DNA from 3 places in the Peribacillus sp. TH14 genome. Region 2 is predicted to be linked to each of the others. Evidence: riboswitches for the same ligand, from Rfam matches in the RefSeq annotation. Region 2 holds a riboswitch; each other region holds the start of a gene.
What was found. Region 2 has a riboswitch for thiamine pyrophosphate ahead of tenA (thiaminase II). Riboswitches for the same ligand answer to the same signal wherever they lie in the genome.
Positions count from the first base shown of each region.

Region 1: it holds a riboswitch for thiamine pyrophosphate, as region 2 does, so the genes downstream of both, JFU50_RS16815 (ABC transporter substrate-binding protein) here and tenA (thiaminase II) in region 2, are expected to answer to the same signal.
Region 3: it holds a riboswitch for thiamine pyrophosphate, as region 2 does, so the genes downstream of both, thiC (phosphomethylpyrimidine synthase ThiC) here and tenA (thiaminase II) in region 2, are expected to answer to the same signal.

Region 1 is NZ_JAEKEK010000001.1:3,472,360-3,478,160, reverse strand. Features, by position in the region: gene JFU50_RS16840 (NAD kinase) at 1-546, shown strand, start outside; gene JFU50_RS16835 (TatD family hydrolase) at 588-1,358, opposite strand; gene JFU50_RS16830 (ABC transporter ATP-binding protein) at 1,377-2,120, opposite strand; gene JFU50_RS16825 (ABC transporter permease) at 2,104-2,886, opposite strand; gene JFU50_RS16820 (thiamine-binding protein) at 2,883-3,167, opposite strand; gene JFU50_RS16815 (ABC transporter substrate-binding protein) at 3,179-4,183, opposite strand; TPP riboswitch at 4,315-4,424, opposite strand; gene JFU50_RS16810 (protein-glutamine gamma-glutamyltransferase) at 4,646-5,473, shown strand; gene rarD (EamA family transporter RarD) at 5,636-5,801, opposite strand, start outside.
Region 2 is NZ_JAEKEK010000001.1:5,276,466-5,282,266, forward strand. Features, by position in the region: gene tenI (thiazole tautomerase TenI) at 1-161, opposite strand, end outside; gene JFU50_RS25415 (energy-coupling factor transporter transmembrane component T family protein) at 202-978, opposite strand; gene JFU50_RS25420 (ABC transporter ATP-binding protein) at 995-2,464, opposite strand; gene JFU50_RS25425 (ECF transporter S component) at 2,477-3,061, opposite strand; gene tenA (thiaminase II) at 3,074-3,757, opposite strand; TPP riboswitch at 3,910-4,038, opposite strand; gene JFU50_RS25435 (acyl-CoA dehydrogenase family protein) at 4,253-5,404, opposite strand; gene JFU50_RS25440 (SDR family NAD(P)-dependent oxidoreductase) at 5,626-5,801, opposite strand, start outside.
Region 3 is NZ_JAEKEK010000001.1:1,225,835-1,231,635, reverse strand. Features, by position in the region: gene JFU50_RS06120 (histidine phosphatase family protein) at 1-169, shown strand, start outside; gene JFU50_RS06115 (HAD family hydrolase) at 350-1,138, shown strand; TPP riboswitch at 1,289-1,405, shown strand; gene thiC (phosphomethylpyrimidine synthase ThiC) at 1,539-3,320, shown strand; gene JFU50_RS06105 (hypothetical protein) at 3,343-3,513, shown strand; gene JFU50_RS06100 (spore coat protein) at 3,923-4,546, shown strand; gene JFU50_RS06095 (carboxymuconolactone decarboxylase family protein) at 4,684-5,049, opposite strand; gene JFU50_RS06090 (arylamine N-acetyltransferase family protein) at 5,356-5,801, shown strand, end outside.

The sequences.
Region 1 (5,801 bases), 1.8 Mb from region 2:
CTAGAAGATACAAACAAAATGATTGATGCCATGACTAGAGAGCAAATCGAGGTGCGCAAATACCCAACTATTGCTATTCAACTAGATGACCAACCTTCCTTTTATGCCCTCAACGAACTCAGTATCCGCACTTCTATCATCAAAACGTTCATCATGGATATTTTCATTGATCAAATCCATTTTGAAACCTTCCGTGGGGACGGAATCATTATAGCGACACCGACCGGAAGCACAGCCTATAATAAATCGGTCAATGGGGCCGTTGTGGACCCGCTTCTCCCATGCTTTCAGGTAAGCGAGCTCGCTTCAATCAATAACAATACCTATCGGACCTTGGGTTCTTCATTCATCCTAAGCGGCGATAAAACATTGACTGTTCACCTTGAACAAAACGGGCCAAGCTATCCAATCATTGGCTTGGACAATGAAGCCTTGAGCATTAGTTATGTCGAAAAGGTCAAGATCCGATTAAGCGGTAAAGTCATCAAAACCGTTAAGCTGAAAGACAACTCCTTTTGGGAAAAAGTAAAACGGACTTTTTTATAAAACTCCCTAAAAAGGGACCAGATATAATATCTGGTCCCTTTTTATATATGATAAAAATCTTTGGTATTTTGATAAAGGGTTTCATATACAATCTCAATTGGTAAGTTTTTAATTGACGCAATTTGACGTGCACTGTCATGCATCATGCCCGGATGGGTCCATTCCCTTTTGAAAACCCCTTCAAACGGCCATGGGCCATCCGTTTCAAGCATCATCAGCTTAAGCGGATAAACCGAAACTAACTCCTGTATTTCTTCTTCGTAACAAACATCAGGTGTGATGGAAATGTGGTACCCGTTTTTGACCATTCTTTCTACTGTTTGGATATCCCCTTTAAACCAATGAAAATGGGCCTTTGTAATTTGATTTTTCTCTAATAGGTCGCAAACAACAGGCGCATCATCATAGACCGCATGAAGAATAACTGGTTTTTCAAACTCTTTCGCAAAAGCAAGGAACCTATCAAGTATCTCTATGTACTCTGATGTATCTATACTGGGATTTTCTTGCCTTAAGTAATATGGCAGCCCTACCTCACCTACAGCAAACATATTGTGCCTATGTCCCCGCATCCAACTCAATAAATCATTCACTTCTTCTTCACTTGGGAGGGACTGCTCAGGATGAAAACCAAAGGCAGGCTTAATACGTGAATCTTTGATGGAAAGCTGATAATTTTTTATGGACGAGGCCAAATTCATGGAAACAGTTAGCAAGGATTCCACTTGTGCCTTTTCCATATCAGTGAGAATCTGCTTCTGCTTACTTTCATCATACCTATCCAAATGGATATGGCTGTCGATGATTTTCATTTTATATTCCCTCCTAACTTAAGTAGTAAAAGTTGGCTTTAGTGCGGCATATAATTCTCTCTTCAAATTGAAAAATTCATCACTAAGAAGCTGTTCCTCACTTCTTGGCCTTGGAAATGGAACTACAACTTCTTTGATGACAGTTGCTGGTTTTGCTGATAACACGTATATTCTATCGGAAAGGAAAACCGCTTCATCAATGCTATGCGTAACAAAAAGCACCGACCTCCGATTTTCTTCCCAAACAGACATCAGCCATTTTTGCATTTGCAATCTTGTCAGTTCATCCAAGGCAGAAAAGGGTTCGTCCAAGCACATCAATTCCTGTGGACTTAAAATACTTCGAATAAACGCAGCTCTTTGCTTCATGCCGCCAGATAATTCGTGCGGATATGCTTTCTCGTACTCTTCTAATCCGGCTTTCATCAATAGAGCTTTTGCCATTTCTTTATCTTTAACCCCCGAAAGCTCGCTTCCTAGCAAAACATTTTCTAATACCGTTCTCCAAGGTAAAAGGGATGGCTGCTGAGGCATATAGCTTATATGACCCTTTAAGCCATTTATTTTTTTACTGTCCAGTGAAATGATGCCATGATGCGGCTTCAAAATGCCCCCGATTAGGTGAAACAATGTACTTTTCCCACTGCCAGATGGCCCAAGGATGGTTACAAACTCTCCATCATCCACATAGAAATTTATATTCTCTAAAATATTCTGTTTACCATCGAAAGAATAGGAGACATCTTTAATTTGCAGCTTCATCCTTTTCACCCTCCTTTCTCTTCCATGAAACAAAGTATCTTTCAAGTATGGTAATGATTCCAAAAAAGAGAAGACTCAGTCCCATAATGATAAAAATGGAAACAAACACCCGATCTGTCCTAAATGAAGAGGATGCGAGCGTCATATAAACACCTATCCCCGATTTAGCCCCAAGCCACTCCGAAATAACCGCCCCCATTACACTGTAAGTGGCCGAAATTTTCAGTCCAGAGAAAATGAACGGAATCGAGTGAGGAAGTTCTAGCTTCCAAAATAGTTGCATTTTCCCTGCTCCCATCATCTTGAAATAATGCTTAAGTTCATAAGGAGTCTGGCGAAAACCGTCCAATGAAGCAACAGCGAGAGGGAAAAAACATACGAGAGAAATCACAATCAGCTTCGGCAGCATACCAAAGCCAAACCAGATGACTAGAAGCGGCGCCAAAACGATGATAGGAATATTTTGTGATAGAATGAGAAGCGGATAAACCGCATCTTTTACACCAGGAAAAAGGTGTAAGAGAGCAGCAATTACTAAGCCAATACAGCTTCCAATAAAAAAACCAGATAATGCAAGGTTAGTAGTTGATATAAGGTGTCCAAAAAGGCTATGAAACGACTCTATTCCCTCGATAAAAATGGCTGATGGAGCAGGAAGTAGCCATTTTTCAACCTTTAATAAGCCTGTTGCTAACTCCCACACTATTAGCAACAATAATAAAAGAAAGAAGGGAGCCCCCTTCTTCCAAATCTTTCTTCCGCTCATGGCCGATATTTCTCCGTTAACGTATCCATCGTGATTCCGCTAGGCTGGTACAATATTTTCACTTGGGAAATGACATTCGGCGAACCTATTTCAATCATTCTCACATTCATTTTTTCTATAACGGCCAGAAGCTCAGAAAGCTCACCTTCCATTGTTGTTTCAAGCGGGTGCACCTCGTACTTGACACCTGATTCATCGATGATTTTGATCGCTTCATCGACTAAGGGGATGACATTTTCCCCTTTAGGAATAATTTGTATACTAATTAATGAGTTTGCCATTGTAGTTCCTCCTATTGTGGTAAAAATTCATTGGTAAATGCTTTCTCAGGATCGAAATCACCTTCAAGAAGATTATTTTCAGTCATCCACTCACTATAATTCTTCCAAATTTCAAGCTTTTGTTCACCCCATCTAGGAGCATCATCCTGATACTTAGATGCAAGCCACTTCTGGCTTTTCTTCACTAGCTTTTTATCTAGATCTGGTGCAGCCTTGATTAAAATGTCTGCCGCATCATCAGGATTCTTAATCGCAAACTGGTACCCTTTCGAAGTTGCCTCTACGAACGCTTTAACAGTATCTGGATCCTCTTTAATCATCTTTTCATTTGTGGTCAAAACAGGCGTATAGTAATCGAGCTTATCTGAGTAATCAGTTAAGTAAACCATATTCAGCTTTTCATTTCGCAATTCAGCCTCAATACCTGTCCATCCATAATAAATCCAAGCGAAATCAATATCTCTTTTCACTGAAGTGAAAAAATCCGAGTCGCCTGTATTTACTATTTCCACTTTATTTACATCCGCATTATCTTTTGTCATGAGAGATTCGATGATAGCCTTTTCAACTGGAGACCCCCAGCCACCATACGTTTTCCCTTCAAAATCCTTAGGTGTTTTAATATTTTTAGCCACAGGAGAAGCGAATCCTGAGGTATTATGCTGGATGACAGCCGCTAACGAAACAATCGGCACGCCTTGCACACGAGCCTGTGTAATGCCCTCCTGGTAGCTCACGCCAAATTCTGATTTCCCTGAAGCCACAAGCTTATCAGCTCCTGCCTCACCTGGCATGATAATTTCTACATCCAGGCCTTGTTCTTTAAAATACCCTTTTTCCTTCGCTACATACAATCCTGTATGGTTTGTATTCGGTGTCCAATCGAGAACAACCGAAACCTTTTTTAATTCTTTATTGTCTTCATTTTTACCTGCTTCTTCCTTTTCAGTAGTGCCGCCAGCACCACATCCAGCTAAAAGGAATAACAAAGTTATCAGTGGCAATAATTTATTCACTATTTTTCCTCCTACACATTATATAAGGTCCATATGCCGAAACTTTATTGGGTGCCAGTCCCCATCCAAATAATAGATTAAAAAACAAAAACGCCCGAGGATGAATTCGGACGTTAACATACAAAACAGAAAGTCAGTCATAATATGTTCCCTCCGCTGGCATCATCCAGATCAGGTTCAAAGAGTCAGCATCTTAAGGACGCAATCTCAGCCAGCAATACCGGCTCCCCTACATTTCTTGCACATATGAACTTTTCTCTCTCATTATATCAATTCATACAGAAAAGGGAATACTAATTTGCTTCTTCTAACGATGGGCCATTCTGATCATCCTCAGTAATAGGAATAAAATTTGATCAGTATTGTTCAGCAACTCATATAATAATTATTATTACACTGTAGATAGTTCTTGAACTACTTGAATTAATCATTTAATTTTGTGACCAAGAGGTGGATATGATTATGATAAAAATTAATCAAAAATGGTTAGATGTCAGTCAAATCCAACCAGGTATAATATCTGAAAAAGCATTAGAAATTCTCCAATTAATGTGGAAATATCCGAATATTTTTGTATATAAGACAATGGAAGATCTTAAATTCGATATAGAGATGAGGCTGCAAGTCAATAAAGCTGCCGTTTCGTTAGATAAGAGTAATCCTGAATTTACAATACTCGAGGATTCTGTATGCAATGAACAATATTGGCGACTTACAAAAGATGGAGCATTTGAGCTTAAACCAAGCGTACCCCCTCATCTGGCACTTGAGGATATTTTCATTAACGGAAGTCTTTACGCTTTCGAATGCGGGACAGCGATAGTCATTGTTTTTTTAAAAGCTGTTTTAGATACGGTTGGTCCTAAGAATTTTGACCGTCTTTTTTCAGGCCTTACTCTTTATGACTGGCACTATCCGCAGAATTTGATTCTTCGAGTTCATGAAGGGACGGGTTATGTACCAGGCGACTGTGTTTACTTCAAAAACCCAGATTACGACCCGAGCACTCCAGAATGGCAAGGGGAAAATGCGATATTCCTTGGAGAAAACCTCTTTTATGGCCATGGGATTGGGATTACCAATCAACAAGGAATCATCGATGAATTAAATAGCAATAGAAAGTGGAATGCCATCATATCAGCGTTCCTAACAAAGCATATTGTAAGTATAAATAGTTCCCACTATAGTCAATTCAAGCCAAATATCCCCCGTAATAACTCCGTGTCGCTTCATGACTGCCTATCCAATATAATTGTTTCTGAAATAGGCTCGAGAACTTTTCTAGCGTAGGATTAACCGTTTCTCTTATTAAAGATATAGATTTTGAATCACTTTTCGTTTATTTTAATAGCTTGTGAAACTCGACACTGACTAACAATTTTTTTCAGAGTGACGTGTATCACTATAAAAAAAACGCTTGGGAAATGGATTTCCTCAAGCGTTTTTTTCTTTTTATGCACCAAAGTTTCTTTTTTCTTTAAACCTACGTGTCCCTGCCTTCCCCCATTTTGTAATGGAAAGCGTATAAACCACCAAGGCAGACCAAATGAATAAAAAGGCTAAAAGATGTGCTTTTGTAAAACTTTCATGATAGACAAATACCCCGATTAACAAGGTT
Region 2 (5,801 bases):
TCATGTAATAAGGTCACAGCTTTATAGAGTTGTGACGCACTCATCTGCTTTTCTCTAAGATAAAAGAAATCAACATAATCCTGAATGTTTGAAGCAATCTCAACAAACTTTTCAATTGGCTGTTTCCCAGTAGAAATAATATGCAATTCTTGTGCATTCATACTAAGAACTCCTTAACGATAATAATCAATTCTTCTTTAATCAAATTGATAAATACGGAAATTGGACAGATAGATAAAACCCTGCCAACAACAAGATGACAAAATACAGAATGAACCCATGGTCATTTTTAGAAAACCCAAATTCATAATAGTATGTTCGATTCCTGGTATCTGAAAATCGTTTGGCCTCCATCGCGACCGCAATCCGGTGAGCCCGTCTAATACTTCCGGATAACAACGGAATGGAGTAGGCTTTCATTTTAAAATATACGGATCTTATTCCTTTTTTCCTTTCGACGCCACGTACCCTCATCGCATTCCGTATCGTTTGAAATTCCTCCAACATGATAGGAATAAGCCTTAACGCCGCCATGAAACTATAAGCATATTTAGGTTTAAGCTTAACTTGCTGCATTAAGGAATAAAACAGGTTGACAGGTCTCGTCGTTAACGAAAAAGTTAATCCAAGTACCGCAAAAAGCAAGGCTCGAAAGCCAACCAATAATCCCCTCATGAAACTCTCTTCCGTAATCGAAATGAGTCCCCACTTAAACCAAAGTGTTTCCCCTTGTCCGAATAATATCATTGCAGAAGAAGTAGATAAAAAAATGAAACAAAAAGGAATTGATAGGAGTAAAATACGTTTTATCGGATGACCGGAAAAACACAAAAATAAGAGTAAAACACCCATGGTAACGTTAATCATATAATTTAGGTCTTTAATAAATAACGCCACCATACATAACACAATTAATACAAAAAGCTTAAGGCTTGGATTAATCTTATGGAGCCATGTTTCTGCACTCGAAACATTCACTTACATGACACCCCTTCTATAGTGATAAAACTTCGGTCTCTAAAAACGCTAGTTGCTTGCTAATCTTTTCATCACTAATTACTTTCCCATCCTTAACCGTCCAGATCCTAGTTGCAAAGTTTTTTGAAATATGATCATCATGGGTTACCATAATCACTGTAATACCCCGCTTTCGATATTCCTCGAACCATTCCAGTAAGGCAAAGGTATTTTTCGAATCTTGGCCAAAGGTAGGCTCATCTAAAAGAATGATCTTTTTTTCTTTCACTATTGAAGCCGCTACACTTAATCGCCGCTTTTGACCCATCGATAATTGAAAAGGATGTTTATCGCGATGGGCCGTAAGGTGGAACACTTCAAGCAGTGCATGAACTCTCTCTTCTATTTCTTTTGGAGGCTTTTTGTCAATTCGTAATGAATAAGCGATTTCTTCATATACAGAATTCGCAACGAATTGAAACTCAGGATTTTGAAAGACAAACGTCATGTAATCTGTTAGATTTTTCACCTTTTTAATCGAGGTTCCCATCAAATCATAATAACCATTCGTTTTAATGAACTGCATCAGTGCATGCAAAAGCGTACTCTTGCCCGCTCCATTTTCTCCGCTGATGACAATCCATTCCCCTGAGTGGATCTGCAGCTCTTCAACCATAATTTTTTCTTCCTTTTTTCGGAAACCTCTAAAACCTTGCATTTGCATAATGGTACCGCCATCATTAACTTCCGTTTGTTCACGAATGGGTGCATGGTCATGAATATACTCATCCCAAACACCAGGGAACCAGATTCCATGTTCTTTCATTTTGTTTTTGTATAATGAAAGAATGTTGTCTTTGGGACCATCAGCAATGATTTGACCGTTATCGTTAAAAAGCACTATTCGTTCGATAAATTCTAAAACATGGTCAATTTTATGTTCAACGATAATAACGGTCTTGTCTTTGCCAATTTCCTTTAAAACACCCCAAATTTCTTTTGTTCCAACCGGATCAAGCATAGCGGTTGGTTCATCTAAAAATATCACTTCAGGTTCAAGTGCCAATACTGACGCAATCGCTAAACGCTGTTTCATCCCGCCTGATAATGTATCAATACTTGTATGGATATCATCTAAGTGTAATCCTACCTGCCGGATATGATTGTGAATCCTTTCATTCATTTGCTGCTTAGGAACGGAAAGGTTTTCAAGGACGAAGGCAATTTCTTCATCTGCAAATGGCATACAAAACTGACTATCTGGGTCTTGAAAAACATATCCCCATGAAGAAGGGCTCTCCAGTTCTTTCGCTTTCATCGGGACTTCAATGGAATGTGGGATCAGCCCACTTAACACTTGCAAAAGTGTAGACTTTCCACATCCGGACGGTCCCAACAATAGAACTTTTTCACCTTTATCAAACGAGACGGATAAGTCCTTGAATATCAAGGACTCATCACCGGGAAACTTCAATCTTAACTTTTCAACAAGAGCTATTCGTTCCATACTTATCAACCTCTACTTTTGATCCAGTGCAGCATAATCCTTACTTGATACTGGACGAACTAGATTAGTTACTCCTGTTGCTTCTAATACTTTTACTAGATAGTAAGCAAATACACCAGCAAAGAAAATTGACCCGATAAATCTTGCAATCATAAATAATAGTAAATTCCAAAGAGAGAGGGCACCAATTTCTCCGTATGCAAAATCCATGAGGACCGATCCTACACATGAAGCTATCGCCGCTAATACAGCAACCGACATATTAAACTTTTTATACCTGAACGCCATAAACACCAGTTCCGCGAATACTCCTTGTACAACTCCATATAAGAGTACGGTTAATCCCCACGGTGAACCTAAAAAGAATTCACCGGACGCTGCCGCGATTTCTGCCAACAGAGCCACACCCGGTTTCCTCATAACTAAAAAAGCAACGGGCCCTGCTATAAACCACATTCCATAAATTAATTGATCTACATGTAACCCTAATGGTTTAACGGAATAATATATCGATCCCCAAAGGATATAAACTATTCCAAATGCGACGGCAATCACGATTGTGACTAAAATATCCGTTAATTTCAACCCTTTTCTCATTGTCAATCTCCTTTATACTTCTAATGTTTCCTTATGCACTGGCCAAGTTTCTAAGCGATAAGCCATTTCCCAAAATGAGTATTCATATTGACTGCTAAGGATAAAATGCTCTTTCATTCTTTCTTTGTCTTCTTCCGTTACTTTTTCAGCGATCTCATCAAGTCTCGCGATTTGTTCTTCTACCAACGTACGGAACCATTCTCCTCCGTATGCCGCAATCCACTCTTGATAAATTGGCTCATCAGGTATACACCCTTGCAGTTTTTCACCTATTTCATAGTACAGCCAGTAACACGGTAAGATGGCCGCAATCACATCCCCTAAATGGCCAGAATACGCGGCACGATACATATGGGATGTGTAGGCATAGGCAGTAGGAGCAGGCTTAAAGTTTTTCCTTTCTTCTTCTGTAATACCTAATCTCTCAGAAAAATTTTCATGAAGCTTTAATTCAGCTTCATATGTTCCTTGTGCATGGCTTGCTAGTCGACTAGTTGTATGTAAATCTGTTGCTTTGACTGCACCTAAAGCTTGAACTCTAGCAAAGTGAGATAAATAATATGCATCTTGCATGACATAAAAACGAAAACACTCTACTGGCAATGTGCCATCTCCAATTCCTCTAACAAACGGGTGATTGAAGCTTGCTTCCCAAATATGATCTACTTCTTTACGAATGACCTCTGAAAATTTCATTTTCTATACCTCCAAATTTGTATTTTATTAAGCAATGAAACTGGATAAATAATGATTGGTAACCTATAATCACCTCTTTTGAGCAAATAAAAAACCACTTCCTTTACCGACGTAAAGAAAGTGGTTGTACTTGAAATAATACATAAACGTATTGTTTCATGACCCCACTTCCCTACGCTGGTGTAAACCAGATCAGGTTCTAAGGGTCTTAAAGTTATACTTTAATCTCAGCTTCTGCGGTAAAATTGACTTTTACCTGTAAAGCACCCCTAGTGGTACAAATTGTATATTTAGTTCATTTGCCTTTATATTAACACGTTCAATCTAATTGTCAAACTTATTAAATAAAGTTTTTTTAGTAATGTATAAAATCCAACGATATGTTAAATAAAAAATCGCCTAACATACTCTTTGGAAATCGAACTTAATCACATAAAAAATATTCTCTATTAACCTTAAGCAAAGTTTATTTTACTATTAATCCTGCTTTCCTAATTATCGTTGGTACTGTTTATGAAGCTGAGCCGCTATGATATTCTTTTGGATTTCGGATGTACCTTCATAAATTCTCGTAATACGTGCATCACGATAAAAACGTTCAATGGGATATTCAGAAATGTAACCAATCCCTCCATGAATTTGGAGAGCCTTATCAGCTACACGATTATACGTTTCTGAACCAAGTAACTTGACCATAGCCGCATTTTTAATGACGTTCTTTTTTTGATCAACCATCCACGCAACGCGATAGGTCATGGATCGAAGGGCTTCTGTATCTAATGCCATATCTGCCAAGTAATGTTGAATAATTTGTTGTTCGAAGATTGGTTTGTCGAACTGAATTCTCATATGAGCAAAATCAATCGACATCTCAAGTAATTTTTCACACGACCCTAGGTTTCGTGCTGCCATTCCTGCACGTCCATTCGCCAAGATTTTCAGGGCATTCATATACCCTTGCCCCTCTTCACCCAATACATTCTCAACTGGAACTTCACAATCCTCAAAGAAAATTTCAGAAGAATGTGAACCATGAAGGCCCATTTTCCGTTCGATTTTTCCTAGTTGAAATCCTGGGGAGTCTTTTTCGACGATAAAAGATGTGATTCCTTTTGCACCCTTAGAAGGATCTGTAACAGCCATTACTGTAAACACATCTGCGATTGGAGCATTAGTAATGTAATGTTTGCTTCCATTCAGGATATACTTTTCACCCTTTTTAACCGCTGTTGTTTTCAGATTTGAGGCATGTGAACCTGCGCTTGGTTCAGTTAAAGCAAAAGCGCCAATTCTGTCACCTGATGCCATGTCAGGTAAATATCTGCGTTTTTGTTCTTCATTTCCCATCTCTACAATTCCAACGCCGCCAATTCCCGTATGTCCGCCTATTACTGTTGTATAACCGTTATGTGTTCTTCCCAACTCCTCTAGAATGGCGCATTTCCCTACCATATCAATGCCTAACCCACCATATTCTACAGGAATGCTAAGGCCAAACAGTCCCATTTCTTTCGATTTCCCCATAATGATTTCTGGGATTTCATTGCTTTCTTCAATTAACATGGCATGTGGTTCTACTTCGTTATCAATAAATTCTCGGATTCCTTGTTTTAAAATTTTGATATCGTCTGAAAATTCAAAATTCACGGTATTTTCTCCCCCTTCTATTGGTATTAGGTTTAATTCCTTAACCCGATTTCTTTTACATATAGGAGGATACTATTCTCCTAAGCTTCGAAATAATACAAATGGCTATCAAATCAAACAAAATCAACCTATTTGACCCACTGGGTGATTAAAAATCCTAAGAAATATTTTCAGGCTATAGTTTTACTTTTTGTGATTACCATTTAATCAGTTTCATAAAGTCAAACCATGGTTAAGCCGCCATTGACGGAAAGAGTTTGCCCAGTTACATATCCTGCTTCTTCCGAAACAAAATAGGCCACAGCACCGGCAATATCTTCTGGTTGAGCTAAACGACGGAACGGAATCGCTTTCTCCAAAGCTCCAGCTATTCCTTCATTGTAAGAACCAATTTCTT
Region 3 (5,801 bases), 4.1 Mb from region 2:
CAATAAAGTATTGGACGAGCTTCTCGCAAAAGGAGAGCAGGATGTTTTGATTGTGAGTCATGCTGCTCTCATGGTATATATGAGGAAAGAGCTGATCCGACGGGGATTCGCAGGTCCAAAGTTTAAGATTGCTAGTAATGGAAAGTTGTATGTGTTCGAAAGAAAATAAGGAAAAACTCGCATGTGAACTTTTTTAAGTTTTCATGAGCAAATAGGGTAAGCCTTTTGATATTTCAAAGAAAGATGAAGGCATTTTACCGATAGTTATTCTTTTTCTAATGGTTGTGGTTTATTATTGTAATAGTGTAATTTTTTCGAATTCAATGGTAGGGAAAAGAGGGTGAGCATTTTGGTAAAGGCAGTTTTTTTTGATTTAGATGATACGTTACTTTGGGATCAGAAGAGTGTGAAAGAGGCTTTTATAGCGACATGCGAATTGGCAAAGGCGAAATATGATTTGAATGTTGACGAGTTTGAGGAAGCGGTACGGAAAGAAGCACGTGAGCTTTATTCTTCTTATGATACATATGAATTTACGCAAATGATCGGTATCAACCCGTTTGAAGGACTTTGGGGTAATTTTCAAGATGATCATGATGAATTCCGTAAGATGGCCGAGATTGTACCAGCTTATCGGAAAGAGGCATGGACAAGAGGCTTGAAGGCATTAGGGATAGATGACCCGGCATTTGGTCTTGAGCTAGCAGAACGTTTCCCTGCTGAGAGACGGAAAAAACCATTTATTTATGAAGAAACATTCCAGGTGTTAGATGAGTTAAAAGGGAAGTACAAATTGTTATTGCTGACGAATGGTTCGCCTGAGCTTCAAAATACGAAGCTTGAAATCACGCCTGAGTTAGTTCCTTATTTCGATCAAATCGTTATTTCCGGCGCGTTTGGACGTGGGAAACCGGATGCTTCTATTTTCGAGCATGCATTAGAAATCATGGAGCTTGATAAGCATGAAGTATTAATGGTCGGCGACAATTTAATGACGGATATCCTTGGTGCATCACGTGCAGGCATTAAATCGGTTTGGATAAACCGTCATGATAAGGAACGGAATGAAGTCATCCCTAATTATGAAATTACGCATTTAGAGGAGCTTTTTCCTATCCTTGAGAGTCTAAATAAATAACGGATATATCCCCTTCAAGTAGTAAGTTCAAAAAAACTTAACTTGGAGGGGATTTTATTTAATTCAAAACATGGCATTAAAATAATAGGTCTTTGAATTTATTTACAAACCAAAATGGATGGTATATAGTTACCATGTAATAATTAATATTATTCAGACTAGGGGTGTCCAATAAAAGTTGGGCTGAGAGAGAAGCGCGTTAAAGCTTCTTAACCCTCAGGACCTGATCTGGTTCATACCAGCGTGGGGAAGTTAGAATCTACTATTCAATGACATGTAATTTGGTCATTTCTGTAGTCATACTAACTTTAGCCGGGTCTTAAATATGAGACCTGGCTTTTTCGTGCGAAAATGGATTGGATTTTGTCCTTTTTAATCTAACTTAAAAAGGAGAAATGAAATCATGAGTAATTCAGTAAATGACATGAACGTTTCAATTATGTCCAATTTTGCAGGAAGTAAAAAAGTTTATGTAGAGGGGTCTAGACCTGATATAAAAGTTCCTATGCGTGAAATTAAACTAAGTCCCACAACAGGAGCATTTGGTGAAGAGGAAAATTTACCTCTACGCGTATATGATACTAGCGGTTTCTATACGGATTCTGAGTATTCTATTGATATTCGTAAAGGTCTTGACCCTATTAGACGCAACTGGGTTCTTGAACGGGAAGACGTTGAAGAGTATGTGGGGCGTAAAATAAAACCAGAAGATAATGGGTATAAAAAAGTTGAGTCTCATTCCAAAGCAGAAGTTTTTCCGGGATTGATAAGAAATCCTTTGCGTGCAAAGAAGGGGAGAAACATAACCCAACTCCATTATGCTCGTAAAGGTATCATTACCCCAGAAATGGAGTTTATTTCGATTAGAGAAAGTGTTTCCGCTGAGTTTGTACGAGATGAAGTAGCTAGCGGGCGGGCCATTATACCGGCTAATATTAACCATCCTGAAAGTGAGCCGATGATTATCGGACGTAATTTTCATGTGAAAATAAATGCGAATATTGGGAATTCAGCGGTTAGTTCATCCATCGAAAATGAAGTAGAAAAAATGACTTGGGCCACTCGCTGGGGAGCCGATAACATCATGGATCTCTCTACCGGAAAAAATATACACACAACCCGTGAATGGATTATTAGAAATTCGCCTGTACCTGTTGGAACAGTACCGATTTATCAAGCGCTTGAAAAAGTAGATGGAGTCGCTGAAAATTTAACATGGGAGGTTTTTCGGGATACTTTAATTGAGCAGGCTGAGCAAGGTGTTGATTACTTTACCATACATGCTGGTGTGCTTCTGCGATATATCCCATTAACAGCAAAGCGGATGACGGGAATTGTTTCCCGTGGGGGTTCTATTATGGCTCAATGGTGTCTGGCTCATCATGAAGAAAGCTTCCTCTATACTCATTTTGAAGAAATCTGTGAAATCATGAAAGCATATGATGTATCTTTCTCATTAGGAGATGGACTTCGTCCTGGATCTATTGCAGATGCAAACGACGAGGCGCAATTTGCGGAATTGGAAACATTGGGTGAACTAACAAAGATTGCTTGGAAACATGATGTACAAGTTATGGTTGAGGGGCCCGGTCACGTTCCAATGCATTTAATTAAAGAAAATATGGATAAGCAACTGGAAGTTTGTCAAGAAGCCCCATTCTATACATTGGGACCCCTAACAACTGATATAGCTCCTGGCTACGATCATATTACTTCTGCGATTGGGGCTGCCATGATTGGCTGGTTTGGAACTGCGATGCTTTGTTATGTGACACCGAAAGAGCACCTTGGTCTTCCAAATAAAGAGGATGTTCGAATAGGGGTTATTACGTATAAAATTGCAGCCCATGCCGCTGACCTAGCAAAAGGCCATCCAAATGCTCAAAAACGAGATGATGCCCTTTCAAAAGCAAGATTCGAATTTCGTTGGAGAGATCAGTTTAATCTATCGCTCGATCCTGAAAGAGCCGTTGAATATCACGATGAAACTCTGCCTGCTGAGGGTGCCAAAACAGCTCACTTTTGTTCAATGTGCGGTCCTAAATTCTGCAGCATGAGAATCTCACAAGATATTCGTGATTTAGCTAAAGAAAAAGGGCTTGGTTTTGAGTCTGTAATTGATGAAGGCTTGAAAGAAAAAGCGAATGAATTTAGAAACACAGACGGAAAAATCTATCAATAATATGGACGAAAAGGAGAATTCGATGAATCGAGTAATCCAGATTAAAGTTGAAATAAAACAGTTGGAAAATCAGCTGGATCAGCTTAAAAAAGAGCTGAGTATTTTTCGGGAAAATTGTAATCATGAATTTGTAAAAAATGATTATTTACAAGAATGCACAAAGTGCCACTTAATTGAGAGTCTGCAATGGTAGGGATTTCTCGATTAAATAACTTTGGATTCTTGGTATTCTAGTAAGTAGAAAAATTGCAAATCAATAAGACTTTAATGCTCCTTGGGATTATTCAGTTTTATAAGTATTAAGGAGAAAAAGGACTAACCATCCTTTTTCCTTATTTTTCATAAGCACCGAATCAGACTTTGAGAAAGTTCCATAGATACCCTCGGCATTACCTTTCTCTTTTATAAGTATAAGTTACCCCAGGTATTTTTCTTTATCCTATATGTCCCTCATTTCTTCGGATCATGTTAGTCATAAAAACCAGTGTATAAAGGAACGTGGCTTTATTAGGTTTTCATGGAAGGGTTTTGCACGGATATTCTTGTTTTGTTTTAACATACTAAGCTTGTCCACATCATAAAACAAGGAGGGAATTTACATGATGCAAAATCAACAAGGTCAAACACACGAGAATATGCAAACAGGTGCTATACCCCCACAAATGAATCACGGTGGTCACGAAGTATTCGATGTACATGAAGTGTTGTCGGGAACGATTGGTACTTTAAACACTTATATGCTTTTGCGTCAGCATGTACAGGATCAGGAATTACTGGACATTCTGGATCGTCAATATCAGTTCATCCAAGATGAATATAACCTTTCATTAGAGTGCTTTCAATCTGGCCAGGACCCATCCAAACGAACACAGAGTTACAACATGAATCAAGGTAACGATTTTATATATGGATTGACACCAACTCAGCCAAAGAAACCTTTGCAATCCGTATCGGAAATTACGGATGAATGCATTTCAGGCTTGATGCTTGGGGCAGTGAAGTCTGCTGCTTCTTTAAAAGCAATGTCTGCACTTGAAATTACAAACCCAGTTGTGCGTCGCGTATTTGCAGCTTCTGTTCCGAACTGCATTGAAATGGCATATGAGATTTCGATATATCAAAACAAACATCATTACTACCAAGTTCCACAGCTTGCACAGCAGGATATGCAACAAATGTTGAATTCATATTCACCCGCACAAGGAAATAACAACGTAAGCCATTAATTAAAAAACAAACAAAATCTAAAAAAACTAGCAAATTTATTCCGACCAGTTAGATAACTATAGCAATTTATTAAGGGATAGGACTAAGCACCGTAAGTCCTATCCCTTCAATAATATTAACCAGTGTTGTTTCCTTATTATTGTTTCATCTGATTTATTTCCTGAACACAATTTTGGACAAGAGTTACAGCCTGGCTCATAGTTGCTCCTCCACCAAATGCTGCCGTCACTCCGATTGCTTCCAGGATTTCTTGTTCTGAACACCCTTGATCAAGGCATCCTTTAGTATGGTAGATAATACAGTATTCATCTTGAGAATATAAGCTTATGCCTAAAGCGATAAGCTGTTTCTCTTTCTTAGATAATAGACCTTCTTTAAAGCATTCTTCCGTAAAGGAATTGAATTTCTCAGCGAGCTCAGGCATTTTATCCGTAAAAATACCAATACCAGCTTTATAATCGTGAAGAGTAATTTCTGTAGTGTTTTTTGCTTCAAATTCCATATCCCATTCAACTCCATCCATAATAATCTTTCATCAAAAATTAGTATGAACTAAACAAGAAATGATTAATCAAAAACGATGGAGTTATTGTGAATGAATAGCCTGTTAGATCACGTGTAGATGCACTAATACATATACATAAGGATATTCTGTTGCATCGCCACATACAGCTCATTTGTATAGAGCATCCATAGACCGCAAGGCACTCCAGAATAGTTGAAGACTAAAATATGGACAAAGTATAATGAAATATGTAAAGAGTTAAGATACCTTTTTGCAGTGTCTAACTTAAGGGGGGAAATCGTAATGAATGAACTGAACGCATTATTCCGAAAAAGAATAGGGCTGCTGGAACATGAAAAAGTGACTTTTGAAAAATTAGATGAAATTCTTGAAAAGACAGCGAAAACAATTCCCTTTGAAAACTTATCCATCATGGCATCTCATCTTAGTGACATCAACAAAGAAAATATCATGAACAAAGTTCTTGTGAGAAACGAGGGGGGACTTTGTTATGAATTGAATACGGCGCTTTATTTTTTCCTAGTGGAAAATGACTTTGACGTTTTCTTAGTTCGCGGCGTAATTTACAATCAAGGGTGGATGACCATAGGTAGAACCCATGTCGCCATTCTATTAAATCATGAAGGTCAAACTTATTTAGTCGATACGGGATTTGGAGGGAATTTACCTTTAAAACCAGTACCGTTTAACGGAGAAACCGTTATTTCTCAAAATGGTGAATTTCGAAT